2 regions of the Aureimonas sp. SA4125 genome follow, and region 1 is predicted to be linked to the other one. Evidence: predicted binding sites of a transcription regulator. Region 1 holds the regulator's gene; the other holds the start of a gene.
What was found. Region 1 encodes LexA, which represses DNA repair genes until DNA is damaged. Its sites were predicted from a motif close to TGTTCNNNNTGTGTTCNG; they were not measured.
Positions count from the first base shown of each region.

Region 2: a site for LexA is predicted at 3,351-3,368, ahead of recA (recombinase RecA). Genes of this name have one in related genera too.

Region 1 covers NZ_AP025032.1:2,400,502-2,408,634, reverse strand. The annotation lists gene gltX (glutamate--tRNA ligase) at 1-111, opposite strand, end outside; gene Sa4125_RS11150 (ComEC/Rec2 family competence protein) at 210-2,816, shown strand; gene lexA (transcriptional repressor LexA) at 2,880-3,605, opposite strand; gene glp (gephyrin-like molybdotransferase Glp) at 3,688-4,899, opposite strand; gene moaC (cyclic pyranopterin monophosphate synthase MoaC) at 4,896-5,384, opposite strand; gene trpC (indole-3-glycerol phosphate synthase TrpC) at 5,381-6,193, opposite strand; gene trpD (anthranilate phosphoribosyltransferase) at 6,190-7,215, opposite strand; gene Sa4125_RS11120 (SurA N-terminal domain-containing protein) at 7,212-8,133, opposite strand, start outside.
Region 2 covers NZ_AP025032.1:2,776,026-2,784,158, forward strand. The annotation lists gene alaS (alanine--tRNA ligase) at 1-1,824, opposite strand, end outside; gene recA (recombinase RecA) at 2,183-3,259, opposite strand; gene Sa4125_RS13130 (carbohydrate kinase family protein) at 3,436-4,389, shown strand; gene Sa4125_RS13135 (pseudouridine-5'-phosphate glycosidase) at 4,402-5,322, shown strand; gene Sa4125_RS13140 (response regulator) at 5,333-7,864, opposite strand.

The sequences.
Region 1 (8,133 bases):
GCCGCCCATGCGCCGCGCATACAGCCAGTTGAACAGGGCCGTGCGGGCGCCGCCGATGTGCAGGAAGCCGGTCGGCGAGGGCGCGAAACGGGTCACGACGGGTTTCGTCATCAGGTCTCCACTCGCCCGGAGGCGATCGTTTTCGGATCGTCATTTTCCTGCGGCTGTGTAGCATAGGGTGGGGGAGAGACAAGGCGGCGAGGGCGCGCATGAGTGCGGCCGAGGGCGGGCGCGAGGGTGGGATCGGCGATCGGTCGGCGACCGCGCGTGGCGCAGTGCGGCCGAGGCTCACGCTCGGACAGCACCTTGCCAGGGCGAGGGACGGCATTTCCGAATGGCTGTCGCGCCAGGTCGATATAGAGGCGGGAGAGCGCACCGGCTTCTTTATGATCCCGGCCGCCTTGATGCTGGGGATCGGAGCCTATTTCTCGGGTCCGACGCCTTCCTCCCTCTGCCTGCTGGCGCTCTTCACGGTCATGCTGCTGCTAGGGAGTCGCCTGGCAGGACGGTCTGCCGCAAAAACCTTTATCGTAGCGCTTGCCGCGGCTGCTGCCGGTTTAGGCTTTGCGGCGTGGGAAATGCAGCGCACGGGCACGACGATCTTTGCCGGCGAAGCGACGGTACGGATCGAGGGTACCGTCGCCTGGCGCGACCAGGACGCCAAGGGGCGCTATCGCTATCGCGTCGATATCACCGGGACCGAGCGGCCACATCTGTCGCGCGCGCCCGAGCGCGTCCAGATCCTCGTCTCCAGCCGCCACGAGCCGATCGGCATCGGCGGCCGCTATCGCGGGCTCGTTCGGCTGCGCGCACCGTCGGGGCCGGCCTATCCCGGCGGCTACGATTTTGCCTTCGGCAATTTCTTCGCCGGGCTCGGCGCCACCGGCTTTGCCCTCGGACCGCCCGAGAGGGCTGATGAGGCGGCCCCGCCGACGGAATTGTCGCCGGGCCAGCGTATCCTGCGCCTGCGCCTCGACGTCAGCGCGCGTATTCGCAGCAGCATCGGCGGCGCGGAAGGGGCCGTCGCGTCGGCGCTGATCACCGGCGACCGGGCCGGTATTCCCGACGACGTCGAAAGCTGGCTGCGCACCACCGGCCTGTCGCATGTCCTGTCGATCTCGGGCCTCCACATGGCGCTCGTGGCAGGCTTTGCCATGGCCGTGGTCCGGGTGATCCTGGCCGCGATCCCCTGGTGCGCCCTGATGCTCCCGGTAAAGAAGATCGCCGCCGTCGTGGCGCTCTGCATCGCCGGCTTCTACCTCCTCCTCTCCGGCAGCAACATCGCTTCCGATCGCTCCTTCGTCATGCTGTCGATCGTGCTTCTCGCCGTGCTGTTCGACCGGCCCGCGCTGACGCTGCGCAATGTCGCCATCGCGGCGATCATCGTCCTCGCGCTCGAACCGCATGCGCTGATGACGGCTAGCTTTCAGATGTCCTTCAGCGCGACGGCCGCGCTGGTCGGCGTCTACGGCGGATTTTCGCGGTGGCGGGCGACGCGGGAGGAAGACCGGAGGTCGCGTGCCTGGCCGACGCGTACCCTGCTCTTCCTCGTTGGCCTCGGCGCAGCGTCGCTGATCGCCGGGGCCGCGACGGCGCCCTATGCCGCCTATCATTTTCAGCGTGTCGCGCCCTATGGCCTGGTCGCCAACCTTCTCGCCGTGCCGCTTTTCTCGTTCTGGATCATGCCCCTGGCGCTGATCGCCATGGTGGCGATGCCGCTGGGTCTCGATTCGCCGCTGCTGGTACTGATGGGATACGGGCTGACGCTGGTGTTCGAGATCGCGCATTTCCTGCACGATCGTCTGTCGGACGAGCCGACCGGCATCATGACGGCGAGCGGTCTCCTCGCGCTGACCCTCGCGCTCGCCTTCCTCTGCTTCCTCTCCAGCCGCCTGCGCTGGGTCGCCGTTCCACTTGCCGCCATTGGCCTCCTCCTTGCGCCCGACCGCTCGACGCGGCCGGACCTCCTCGTCTTCGAGGACGGCCGGCAGGTGGCGATGATCGATGAGGCGCATCGTCTCATCCCCCGGCTGCCGCGGCCGAATGCCTTCGTGCAGGAGCAGTGGGTGAGGGCCTTTCCGGAACAGCCGGGTGCTGGCTTCGAGGCGCCGGCTGGCCGGCCGGCGCTCTCGTTTCAATGCGAAGCGCTTTCACCGGCCCCGGACAAAGGGTCAAATTTCCCCGCCAGGGTCACGGCCGCCGCCGACTCTGCTCCGACCGCCGACAATGCCACGGCGCCAGGCCTTCCGCCCGCCGGGGCAAAGACCTTTCAGTCCGCTGGCGTAAAACCCACGACAATCGCCAGTTCGCGACGACAAAGGCCGATGGCCTTCTGCCGTGCGACGACGAGAGGCGGTATCCGGGTGACCTGGACCGACGACTATCGGCAAACCGGCCGGGCCTGCGACGAGGGAGATGTCGCCATCGTGGCGCGCGCCATCCGGCTCGATGCCTGCCGCTCCGGCGCGATGTTGCTGACGCTCAAGACCCTGCGCCGAAGCGGCTCGATCGCCGTCTACGGCGATGGCCCCGGGCCGCGCCAGGTGGCATCGATCGATTCCGCGCCTGAGCCCTGGAATCGCCACCGCGACGCACCCTGGCCGGAGACCTGGCGGAACCCCTCGACCGCGGTGTCATCGCAACCAGACGTGTCGGCACAACCGGACTCGTCGGCACAGCCGGACTCGTCGGCGCAATCGGACCCGGCGGATTCGCTCCTCGGCGTCAGCCCCGCAGGCGAGCGGATCACGCCTGACGGCCGGCAGACTACACCGACGTTGGCCCAGCCCGCATCGGCTGCATCCTCGTCTCCATGACGCAACCGGGGAGGGATGCACCGGCGGGCAGGCGCGATGTCCTGCGAGAGGCCCCGGCGTTTGTCAGTACCGTCGAATCAGCCCGACGAGGCGGCCCTGGACCTTGACCCGGTCCGATCCGAAGATGCGGGTCTCATAGGCCGGGTTTGCCGCTTCCAAGGCGATGGTGTTGCCGCGACGGCGAAAGCGCTTCAGCGTCGCCTCCTCCTCGTCGACGAGGGCGACGACGATGTCTCCAGGCGTCGCCGTGTCGGCACGCCGGATGACGACGGTGTCGCCGTCGAGGATGCCCGCCTCGATCATCGAGTCGCCCTTGACCTCCAGGGCGAAGTGTTCGCCCGCACCCAGCATGTCGGGCGGCACGAAGATCTGCTGCGTGTTGTTCTGGATCGCGGCGATCGGAACGCCCGCGGCGATGCGACCCATCATCGGAATGCCGACCGCGCTGTTCTCGTTGGAGACGGCGCGCGGGCGCTTCTGCAGGGAGGCGACTTCGGCCACCGGCTCGGTGCGGGCCCGGGAGTTCTCGACGATGCTCGGCGTGAACGCCGTCCGCTTCGGCATCTGCGTCACCGAATCGGGCAGTCGCAACACTTCCAGCGCGCGAGCGCGATTCGGCAGGCGGCGAATGAAGCCGCGTTCTTCGAGTGCGGTGATCAGCCGGTGGATGCCGGATTTCGACCGGAGGTCCAGCGCATCCTTCATCTCGTCGAAGGACGGCGGCACGCCGACTTCCTGCAACCGTCCATGAATGAACATCAGCAGATCGTGCTGCTTGCGCGTCAGCATCGGTGAGAATCCCTATAAAACAAAACCTGAACAAACCTATCTGTTCTAGTTGTGTTCCGCAAGGGGCGGTGGCGCGACTGCCTCAGTCGAGCAGGATGTAGCGGCAGGGGTCGCCGGCTCTTGCGGCGGACGCGAACGGCTCGCGCCGGAGCAGTACGTCGGCCCGGGCATAGACCGAGAGGAGGGAGGAGTCCTGGCGTGTGATGGGCATGACGACCGGTGTCAGGGCCTCTCTCTCGCCAAGCGTCGCGCGGATGAAATCGGCACGCAGATCATTGGCCGGCATATCGGTGCCGAGAACGGCGTTGCGGTACATCGGAGCGCTCGGGCATCCGGCCAGCGTCGATACGAGGGGTCTCAGGAAGAGCGTCGCCGCCACGAGGCTGGACGCGGGATTTCCGGGAAGTCCGACAAGTCGCATCGAGCCGATGCGACCTGCCATCAGCGGCTTGCCCGGACGCATGGCGACCTTCCAGAAATCCGGCGTGACGCCCTTCTGCGCGAACACGTCGGCGACGAGGTCGTGGTCCCCGACGGAGGCGCCGCCGATGGTGACGAAGATGTCGACGTGCTCGGCGAGGGCGCGGTCGAGAAAGCCGCCGATCTCGGCGGCATCGTCGCGCGCGATGCCGTAGTCGAGGGCCACGCCGCCGGCCGACGTCACCATCGCCGCGACGCCATAGGAATTCGACGCGACGATCTGCGACGGACCGATGCTCTCGCCGGGCAGGACGAGCTCGTCGCCGGTGGCCAGCACCGCGATGCGCGGACGCCGTCGGACCGACACCTCGGGGTATCCGCCGCTGGCAGCCAGCGCGATCGCCCCGGCGGACAGGCGCGTCCCCGCCGGCTGCAGCACGGCGCCGGCGGAAAAATCGGCACCGGCGCTGCGGATATGGCGTCCGGGGACGGCGGCCTCCAGAAGCAGGACCTCGCCGTCCGAAACCCGGTCGGCGTTTTCCTGGATGACGATGGCGTCGCATCCCTCCGGCACAGGCGCGCCGGTGAAGATGCGGACGGCCTCGCCAGGGCCGGGGCGCCCCCCGAAGGCGCGCCCGGCGGCTGATTCACCGACGACCCGCAGGCGCGACCCGGAGGCGGTCGCGTCGGACGCACGCAGCGCGTATCCGTCCATCGCCGATGCGGCGAAGGAGGGTTGGGTGCGGAGGGCAGCCAGATCGCTGGCGAGAATGCGGCCGTATGCGGTGTTGAGGCCGATCGTCTCCGTGCCCTCGACGGGGACGGCGCCATCCATCAGGAGGGCGAAGGCAGCCTCGACGGAGATCAGGGTCACGCCGGCTCCGCGGTGGCCGACCAGTCGCCGGAACGGCCGCCCGACTTCTGGAGCAGGCGGATGCCGGAAATCTCCATGCCGCGGTCGACGGCCTTGGCCATGTCGTAGATGGTGAGGCAGGCGACGCTGACCGCCGTCAGCGCTTCCATCTCGATGCCGGTCTTGCCGCTGACGCGCGCCGTCGCGGTCACGCGCAGGCCCGGCAGCGCGGGTTCGGCGGTGATTTCGACCGAGACCTTTTCCAGCATCAGGGGGTGGCAGAGCGGGATGAGATCGGCGGTCTTCTTCGCCGCCATGATGCCGGCAATGCGCGCGACGGCGATGACGTCGCCCTTCTTGGCGCCTCCCGCCTCGATCAGCGCCAGCGTCTCCGGCGCCATCAGCACCAGCCCTTCGGCGCGCGCCACGCGAACGGTTTCGGCCTTGTCGCCGACATCCACCATGGCGGCCGCGCCCGTGGCGTCGAGATGGGTGAGCCCGCTCACGCGGCGGTCCCGACCGGCTGCCGCGCGAGGAGGTGGCGCGTGGCGGCCTCGACGTCGTCCTGCCGCATCAGGCTCTCGCCGACGAGGAAGGTCGAGATGCCGGCGCGCTGCAGCCGGGCGCAGTCGCTCGGGGTGAAGATGCCGCTTTCGCCGACGAGCAGCCGATCGGGCGGCACGAGCGGCGCCAGTCGCTCGGCGACGGCAAGATCGGTGTCGAAGGTCCTGAGATCGCGGTTGTTGATGCCGATGAGGCGAGAGCGCAGCGTCAGCGCCCGTTCCATCTCGGCCGCGTCGTGCACCTCGACGAGGACGTCCATGCCGAGATCGATGGCGGCCGCTTCGAGATCCGCCGCACAGGCGTCGTCCACGGCCGCCATGATGATCAGGATGGCATCGGCGTTCCACGCCCGGGCCTGCAGCACCTGGTACGGGTCGAAGAGAAAATCCTTGCACAGGGCGGGCAGGGATGTCGCCGCGCGTCCTGCCATGAGAAAGGCCGGGCTACCCTGGAAGGACGGCCCGTCGGTGAGGATGCTGAGGCAGGCGGCGCCGCCGCGCTCGTAGGCGCGGGCGAGAACCGGCGGGTCGAAATCGGCGCGGATGAGGCCCTTCGACGGGCTGGCCTTCTTGACCTCGGCGATCAGCGCGAAGTCGCCGGCGGCATGCTTGCGGCCGAGGGCGTCGGCAAATCCGCGCACCGGATCGGCGGCGCGCGCCAGTGCCAGCATCTCGCCTTCCGGCCGGGCCGCCTTCGCGGCGGCGATCTCCTGTCGCTTGTAGGTCTCGATGGCTTTCAGGATGTCGGTCATGCCGCGCCGCCCCGGTTGGTTGCCGCGATGAGGCGGGTGAGGGCGGCAAGTGCCCGCCCGGAATCGATCGAGTCCCGCGCCAGCACCAGGCCAGCCTTGAGGCTCTCGACCCGCCCGGCCATGGCCAGCGCGCCGGCGGTGTTCAGAAGAGCGATGTCGCGATAGGCGTTGATATCGCCTTCCAGCACCGCGCGCAGCGCCACCGCATTGTGCTCCGCGTCGCCGCCCTTGATCTCGGCAAGGTCGGCGCGTCGAAGGCCGAGTTCCTCGGGCTCGATATGGAAGCGGTCGATGACGCCATCGCGGAGCGTGACGATATCGGTGCGTCCGCAGACGGTCATTTCGTCCAGGCCGTCGCCGTAGACGATCCAGGCGTTTCTCGCTCCCAAGGTACGCAGCGTCTCTGCCAGCGGCATCAGCCAGTCCGGCGAGAAGACGCCGACGAGGAGATGCTCGACGCCGGCCGGATTGGCGAGGGGCCCGAGAAGATTGAAGACGGTGCGGGTACCGAGCTCGACGCGGCTCGGGCCGACGAAGCGCATGGCGGCGTGGTGGGTCGGCGCGAACATGAAGCCGAGCCCTGCCTCGGCGATCACGCGCGAGATCTCGGACGGGCTGAGATCGACCTTGACGCCGAGGGCCATCAGGACGTCGGCAGAGCCGGAGCGCGAGGAGAGGGCGCGGTTGCCATGCTTGGCGACGGTGATGCCGCAGCCGGCGAGAATGAAGGCGGCGCAGGTCGAGACGTTCAGCGTTCCGGCGTGGTCGCCGCCGGTCCCGACGATGTCCACCGCGTCGGCGGGCGCCACGACCCTCAGCATGTTTGCCCGCATGACGGCGACGGCCCCCGCGATCTCGTCCACCGTCTCGCCGCGGACCCGCAAGGCCATCAGGAAGCCGCCGATCTGCGACGGGGTCGCTTCGCCGGCCATCATGACGCCAAAGGCCTCCTCCGCTTCGGCGCGCGACAGGGCGGCACCGCCGGCGACCTTGGCAAGAAAGGGCTTCAGCGTGTTCGTCATTGCGGCGAAGCCTGTACCGCGCGGATCGTCGCCGGGTAGGTCACGACCGACGTCTCGCTCTGCAGGCGGTTCACGTAGGACTGGAGAAAGTCGTTCGCCAGCATCGAGTCGAGCTGCGCCGTCTGGCCCTGCGGGAAGTTCGACATCGGATCGGCGGGCGGCGCGACCTGCGTCACCTTGATCAGGAGCTTCGACTGACCGTCCGCGGCATCGGCCGTAGCGACGAGGCCGGAGACCCCGGAGAAGAGGGCGCGGACGCCATCGGCGCCGATCTCGGAGACGCCGCTGCGCCGTGTTACGGCATTGACCGTCTGCTTCGGCAGGGCCTCGCTGGCCGCCAGCGCGTCGAGCGTTTCGCCGGCGTCCAGACGCTTCTTCAGATCTTCGACCTTCACGCCGAGAAGCCGCCGGGTCTCTTCGGCCTTCCAGTCGCCAACGACCTGATCCTTCACCTCGGCCAGCGGCCGGTCATGCGCCTCGTCGATCCTGGTCACGTCGAAGAAGACGAACCCGGTCGAGCCGACGGTGACCGGCGTGTTCTCGACGCCGACATCGCTCTCGAAGGCGACCTTCAGAATCTCTTGCTGTTCCGGCAGATCGGGGACGGTGCTGCCTTCCGGCGTCTGGCCGGCCAGCGAGATGGCGGGAATCGTCTTCACCTCGAGCCCGGCCTCCTTGGCGGACTCGGCGAGGTCGGCGCCGCCGCCGCGGGCATTGTCGTAGGCATCATAGGCCGCACGGACCTTTTCGCTCGCGGCCTGCAGCGATATGTCTCTCCGGATGTCCTCCTGGACCTCCGCGAGCGGCTTCTTGATTTCGGGCTGGATCTCGGTGACGCGCAGGAGGACGGGACCAAAGGTACCATCGACGACGTCCGATACCGCGTTGGCACCGAGCGCGAAGGCGGCGTCGGCGATG
Region 2 (8,133 bases), 380 kb from region 1:
GGCGGCCTCGATGGGCTTTGGATGCGAGAAGTCGAAACGCAGCCGCTCCGGCGCGACGAGCGAACCCTTCTGCGCCACATGCGTGCCGAGGATCTCGCGCAGGCCCTCGTGCAGAAGATGGGTCGCCGAGTGGTTGGCCCGGATCTTCGTGCGCCGGCCGTGATCGACGACGAGTTCGAGCGCCGCGCCCTGCCTCAGTGTACCCTCCATCACCTTGCCGCGGTGGACGAACAGGCTGCCGCCGAGAAGCTTTTGCGTTGTCGCGATCTCGACCCGGACGCCCTCGCCGCGCATGACGCCGGCATCACCCTGCTGGCCACCGGATTCGCCATAGAACGGCGTCTGGTTGACGACGATGGAGACTTCGTCGCCGGCGGCGGCTGTCGCCACTTCCTTGCCGTCGACGACGAGCGCGGTGACGACGCCTTCGGCGGTCTCCGTGTCGTAGCCGAGGAACTCGGTCGCCCCGACGCGGTCGCGGATCGAAAACCAGACGGTTTCCGACGCCGTCTCGCCCGAACCGGTCCAGCTCTTGCGCGCCTCCGCCTTCTGGCGCTCCATCGCGACCTTGAAGGCGTCGACATCGACCTCGATGCCGCGCGGACGCAGCGCGTCCTGCGTCAGGTCGAGCGGGAAGCCATACGTGTCGTAGAGCTTGAAGGCCGTCTCGCCGGAGAGTTTTGCGCCGGTCACCATGCCGTCCGTCGCGTCGGTGAGAAGTGACAGGCCACGGTCGAGCGTGACGAGAAAGCGCTTCTCCTCGAGCTTGAAGGTCTCCGCGATCAGCGCCTCGGCGCGCATGAGTTCTGGATAGGCGCGGCCCATCTCGGCGACGAGCACCGGCAGCAGCCGGTAGAGGATCGGTTCGCGGGCCCCCAGCATCTTCGCATGCCGCATCGCGCGGCGCATGATCCGGCGCAGGACATAGCCGCGCCCCTCGTTCGAGGGCAGGACGCCATCGGCGATGAGGAAGGCCGAGGACCGCAGGTGATCCGCGATGACGCGGTGGCTGGCGCGATTGTCGCCTTCCGCCGGAACGCCAGTCAGTTCGACCGAGGCGCCGATCAGGGCCTTGAAAAGGTCGATGTCGTAGTTGTCGTGGACGCCCTGCAACACGGCGGCAAGACGTTCCAGCCCCATTCCGGTGTCGATCGAGGGCCGCGGCAGGCTCACCCGCTCCTCGGCCGAGATCTGCTCGAACTGCATGAAGACGAGGTTCCAGATCTCGATGAAGCGGTCGCCGTCCTCTTCGGCGCTGCCGGGCGGACCGCCCCAGATCTCCGGACCATGGTCATAGAAGATTTCCGAGCACGGCCCGCAGGGGCCGGTCTCGCCCATCGACCAGAAGTTGTCGGATGTTGCGATGCGGATGATGCGGTCGTCCGACAGGCCCGCGATGCGCTTCCACAGCGACGCCGCCTCCTCGTCGTCATGGTAGACGGTGACGAGCAGCTTGTCCTTGGCGAGCGCGAATTCCTTCGTCAGCAGCGTCCAGGCGAACTCGATGGCGTTCTCCTTGAAATAGTCGCCGAAGGAGAAATTGCCGAGCATCTCGAAGAAGGTGTGGTGGCGCGCGGTGTAGCCGACATTGTCGAGATCATTGTGCTTGCCGCCGGCGCGCACGCATTTCTGCGATGTCGCGGCACGGTTGTAGGGCCGGCTCTCGACGCCGGTGAAAACGTTCTTGAACTGCACCATGCCCGCATTGGTGAACATCAGCGTCGGATCGTTGCGCGGCACCAGCGGCGACGAGGCGACCTTGGCGTGGCCGTTGCTCTCAAAATAGTCGAGAAAGGTCGACCGGATCTCGTTCACGCCGCTCATGCTGGACCTTCAAATGCCTGGCGCACCGCCTCCTGTCGCGGGACGAGCCCGAAACTCTCGGCGATGCGATGAACAAAGTGGAGCAACCGGCCTTCGCGGCTGCGGGAGACCCGCGCCGCAAAGCGTCGCTCCGGGATAAGACGCCGACCGCAAGGCCGTGCCCGCGCTTTGTAGCGTCGGCTCCAATCGCTGTCCATCGGCGTCGCACCGCGGCCGGAAACGACAAAGGGCGGGACGCTTGCGCCCCACCCTTCCGGTTCCTCAGCCCGCTGGGCCGTCCTGAGTCAGCCTCGCCGGGGTCCCAGCTCCCCGGCCGAGGGCGCCAAACCTCCACACCCGGAAGGCGACGCACCTCCCCTCATGCGTCGGCGTCGTCGTCGCTCGCCTTGCCGTCGTCGAGCAGCTGCTCCGCAATCAGGCCGGCATTCTGGCGGATCGCCGTCTCGATGTCGGCCGCCATGTCCGGATTGTCCTTGAGGAACTGCTTGGCGTTCTCGCGACCCTGGCCGAGGCGCTGGCTGTTGCAGGAGAACCAGGCGCCGGACTTCTCGACGATGCCGGCCTTGACGCCGAGATCAATGAGTTCGCCGAGCTTCGAGACGCCCTCGCCGTACATAATGTCGAACTCGACCTGCTTGAAGGGCGGGGCCAGCTTGTTCTTGACGACCTTCACCCGCGTCTGGTTGCCGGTGATTTCCTCGCGGTCCTTGATGGCGCCGATGCGGCGGATGTCGAGACGGACCGAGGCGTAGAACTTCAGCGCGTTGCCGCCGGTCGTCGTTTCGGGCGATCCGTACATCACGCCGATCTTCATGCGGATCTGGTTGATGAAGATCACCATGCACTTCGACCGCGAGATCGAGCCGGTGAGCTTGCGCAGCGCCTGGCTCATCAGCCGCGCCTGCATGCCGGGCAGGGAATCGCCCATCTCGCCCTCGATTTCGGCCCGCGGCGTCAGCGCCGCGACCGAATCGACGACCAGCACGTCGATTGCGCCGGAGCGCACCAGCGTATCGACGATCTCCAATGCCTGCTCGCCCGTATCGGGCTGCGAGATCAGGAGATTTTCGAGATCGACGCCGAGCTTTCGGGCATAGACCGGATCGAGCGCATGCTCGGCATCGACGAAGGCGCAGATACCGCCCTTCTTCTGGGCTTCGGCAATGGTGTGCAGTGCCAGAGTCGTCTTGCCGGAGCTTTCCGGCCCATAGACCTCGACGATACGGCCCTTGGGCAGGCCGCCAATGCCGAGCGCCATGTCGAGGCCGAGCGAGCCCGTGGAGATCGTCTCGATCTCGACCAGCTTCTCATTGGCGCCGAGCCGCATGATCGAGCCCTTGCCGAAGGCACGTTCGATCTGCGAGAGCGCTGCGTCGAGTGCTTTATTCTTGTCCAACGATGGATCCTCGACAAGCCGTAGGTTTTTCTGTGCCATGGGAGAGCCACCTTATTTCACGCGGGAGACAGTGACGCAATCGCGCCTTAACTATCCCTCTCGTACATGTTTTGTTCTCGATTGGCAAGCGTGATCTCGCTTTGTTCTCGGTTTTCCCGGATGAGTCGCCTTCCCGGAATTCGTGCCGTTTCCTAAGATTTGATGAAAGTTTCGAGATGGACGTCGGCCGACACCACATCTTCCTCGCCGGAGCTGCCCATGTCGACCGGCGAGGACGGTCCAGCGCGCGCATCCGGCTCGGCGCGTCCAATCCGGGGACAGTCGTCGAATCGCTCGGCGGCGCAATCTTCAACGCCGGGCTCGCGCTTCGGATGTTCGGGGCCGACGTGACGATGATGTCGGCGCGCGGCGGCGATCTCGAAGCGGGTCTTGTCGAGGCGTCTGTCGCCAGCGCGGGCATCGTCGACCACAGCATGGTCTGGCTGGACCGCCGCACGGCGACCTATACGGCCATCCTCGACGAGCGCGGCGACCTCGTTGCCGGCATTGCCGACATGCAGCTTTACGATCTCCTGTCGGGCAGGGCCTATTCGCGCCGACACGTCCGCGCCGCCATGAGTGCCAGCGAAGGACTGATTCTCGACGCCAACCTGCCGGCGGGCGCGATCGATGCCCTCATCCAGTCCTTTGCCGGACGACCGGTCGCGGCCATCGGCGTCTCGCCCTCGAAGGCGGTCCGTCTCGGGGAACGCCTTGGGGCGCTGACGCTTCTCTTCCTGTCGCGGGCGGAGGCGGCAAGTCTCGTCGAAGCCTCGGCCGCGACCGGCGTCGCCCTGCTTGCCGAACTCCTTGCCGAAAGCGGCGCGAGCCGGGTCGTCATCACCGACGGCCCCTCCGACGTCGCCATCCTCGACCACGGGACGATCACCCTTCAGGCGCCGCCCGCGGTCGCGCGCCTCCGGGACGTCACGGGGGCCGGCGACACGCTCGCCGCCACCGCAACCCTCGCCTTCATCGACGGCTGGCCGCTCATCGAAGCCGTTCGGCTGGGAATGGCGGCGGCGAGCCGGCGCATCGCCGACGGGAGCGCCGATCCGCAGGATTGCCTATCCGCCATATACGCCATCGCCGCAGCCATGACGCCGCCGCGCACCGCCGACAACGCATGAAGGACGTCAACCGTGCAGAATCACGCCCTCTTTCACACTTCCCAGTCCGTCGGCGCGGCGCTTTCCGCCGGACGACCGGTCGTCGCGCTGGAATCCACGATCATCACCCACGGCATGCCCTTCCCCGAAAACCTCGAGACGGCGCGGGACGTCGAGGCGATCGTGCGGGCTGAAGGGGCGGAGCCCGCGACCATCGCGGTTCTGGACGGCCAGCTCCACATTGGTCTCGAGGCGGGCGAGCTCGATCAGCTGGCGCGCCGCGACGATGCCATGAAGCTGTCGCGCGCCGACCTCGCCTTTGCGCTGGCAACCGGCCGCACCGGGTCTACCACCGTCGCGGCGACCATGATCGCGGCAGCTCTGGCCGGCATCGGGGTCTTCGCCACCGGCGGGATCGGCGGTGTCCACCAGGGTGCGGCGGACAGTTTCGACATATCGGCCGATCTCGAAGAGCTGTCCCGCACTGCCGTGATCGTCGTTTCGGCCGGCGCCAAGGCGATTCTCGACCTGCCAAAAACCCTGGAAGTGCTGGAAACGAAGGGCGTACCGGTCGTCGGCTATGGCTGCGACGTCTTCCCCGCCTTCTGGTCGCGGTCATCCGGCCTGCGCGCGCCGCTCCGGCTCGACACGCCGGAGGCCATCGCCTCCTTCCAGACGATGCGTGCCCGACTCGGCATCGGGGGCGGAATACTGATCGGCAATCCTGTCCCCGAAGCCGACGAGATCCAGACCGAGGTGATCGAAGCCTATGTCGCGACCGCGCTCGGCGAAGCCCGGGCGACCGGAATATCGGGCAAGGCGGTAACGCCCTTTCTCCTCGGCCGAATGTTCGAGCTCAGCCAGGGTCAGTCGCTGAAGACGAACATCGCGCTGGTCCAGTCGAACGCCCGCCTTGCCGCCCGCATCGCCACGGCGATGGCAGCCGCCAGTTGAGGCGGTCGCCCTACTGGTCGAGCATCTCCTTCACGGCGATGGCGAGATCTCTGAGAGAGAAGGGCTTGGCGAGGAAGCCGAACTTCTCGCCCTCCGGCAGGTTCTTGGCGAAGGCATCCTCGGCATAGCCGGAAACGAAGATGAACTTGAGGTCCGGCCGCGCCTTCCGCATTTCTCGAAGGAGGGTCGGGCCGTCCATTTCCGGCATGACGACGTCGGAGACGACCAGGTCGATCCGGCCTTCCAGCTGTTCCATCACATCCAGCGCCTCGACCCCCGACGCCGCCTCGTGCACCTCGTAGCCGCGCATCTTCAGCGCCCGAACATTGCCGGCCCGCACATGATCCTCGTCCTCGACGAGGAGGATCGAGGCGGTGCCGGAGAGGTCGGCCTTGGCGGACACGATGACCGGTCCCGCCTCGACCTTCGCGAGCGCCGCTTCGGAGGGGAAATGCCGGGGAAGGAAGATGCGGAAGGTCGTCCCCTTGCCGACGACCGAGTCGACGAAGATGAAGCCGCCGGACTGCTTGACGATGCCGTAGACCATGGAGAGGCCGAGGCCCGTTCCCTTGCCGATCTCCTTGGTGGTGAAAAACGGCTCGAAGATCCGCTCGGCAACACTGTCCGGCATGCCGCCGCCGATATCGGTAACTTCGACGAGAGCGAAGTCACCTTCGGACATCTCGGCATAGCCGAACCGCTTGATCTCTTCCTCGGCGACATTGCGCGTCGAGATGGTGATGGTCCCCCCATCGACCATGGCATCGCGGGCGTTCTGGACGAGATTGGTGATCACCTGCTCGAATTGGCCGATGTCGGCCATGACGGGCCAGAGATCGCGGGCATGGTGACGTTCGAGCTTCACCAGATCACCGGATATCCGCTTCAGCAGCAGATGCATGTCGGCGATGACATCGGTGAGGTTCAGCATCTTCGGCCGCATGGTTTGCCGCCGCGAATAGGCCAGGAGCTGACGTACAAGCGAGGCCGCCCGGTTTGCGCTCTGCTTGATCAACAGGAGATCCTGGAAGGACGGATCGCCGGCCCGGTGATTGAGAAGAAGAAAATCCACCGAGGCCGTGATGATCGTCAGAACGTTGTTGAAATCGTGCGCGATGCCGCCGGCGAGATTGCCGATCGCCTGCATCTTCTGGCTCTTGGCGAACTGGTCCTCCAGCGCCCGCTGGTCGGTAATGTCGACGCCGTAGAGAATGACGGCCTCGCCCGAGCCATCGTGGACGTCAGACACGGCGCTGACATAGAGCCGGACGGACCGCGGGTTGTCGCCGGTAAGCTCGGCGTCCACCGACGGAATGCCTGCCTGATGGCGCGCGGCCAGCGTCAGCGCCTGACGCAGGGCTTCCCAGCTCTCCGAACGCAAGCCGTCGGCGATCCGTCCCGATCCACTCGACACGGTCTGGCCGAACATCTTGGCGAAGGCCGGATTGGCCCGCACGACCTCACCGGCCTCGCTGAGGGCCGCGATCGCCATCGGCGATGAATTGAAGAAGCGGGTGAAACGGACCTCGGCGGCTTCCAGCGCGCTCGCGCCGTCGCCCTCGAGGCTGCGGTTGAGGACGATGGTGCGCGTCAGCCCGAGCGCGCCGTCGGGACCGCGGCCGCCGCAACGCAGGAGACGGGCGGGCAGTCGCCTGCCGCTGGCCCCGAGAAGGTCGAGGTCGATGGCGCTGACGGCGTTGGGATCTTCCTCTTCGGCACCGACATCGAGCAGCGCCAGAGCCTCGGGCGCGACGAATTCCGCAATCGAGCGGGAATTGGGGCGGAAGGAGACGAGGTCGATGCCGAGCCAGTCGGCAAGCGTCGCATTGATATAGGCGATTCGGCCGGCGCGATCGGATGCGAAAAAGCCGGCCGGCGCATGGTCGAGATAGTCGATGGCATGCTGCAGGTCCTGGAAGAAGGTCTCCTGCTCGTCGCGCTCGGCGGTGATGTCGGCGATCTGCCAGGCCTGCGCCGCCCCTCCCGTCCCCTTCATCGGCCGAACCGAGGTGCGGTACCAGCGCGGCCCGGTTTCGTCGCCGGAGAGACTGCGCGCCAGCCTGAACTCCTCCTGGCCGCCGATATTTTCCCGGGCAAGATTGCCGAGCCGATAGATCGCCTCCGAGGCGTCACGCTCGCGCGACAGCAGTCGCTCCAGCGTCTTCACCTCCGGTGCGGCGGCAGCACCCGTGGTCTGGCCATAGGCGTGGTTGGCGTAGATGATCCGTCCCTTGCCGTCGACAACGAGGGTGCCGACGTCCAGCGTGTCGAGGAAATCCTTGGCGATGCTGCCATCCCCGCTCTTGCCGGCGAAAGCGACCAGTCCGAGGGCGACGGCGAAAATCGTCGCGATACCGATCATGGCCAGCACGGCGAAGATCGCCAGCAATGCGTACGCGCCGTAGCTGTGACCTACCAGCGTCAGGCCCGCTGCGAAGAACAGGAGTGCACCGCCAAGAAGAAGCAGCCGACGGACGACACCTGCACTGGTGCTGCGATCGACGAGCGGCTTTTCCCTCACACCTGCCAAGGCCCCATTCATCGCCCTATCCGCCTCGATGGCATGTCGACACCTTCCGTCAGTCTGGCGATTCGAGCGGAAAGCCCTGGCCGGATGCCGGTGCCATTCCTCCCCAACGCTCTCTCGGGTTACTCTCTCTATCCGAGCCGGAGGTCCGCCGGAAGATGCTGCTAACGCCCCGCTGGCGGATGATGGGCCGTCACAGCATGCGAAGCACGGATAGAGGGGATCCACGACGCGGCGTCAGCGGAAGACCTGCTTCGTTGGTGCAGTGCGGATGAACCGTGCTA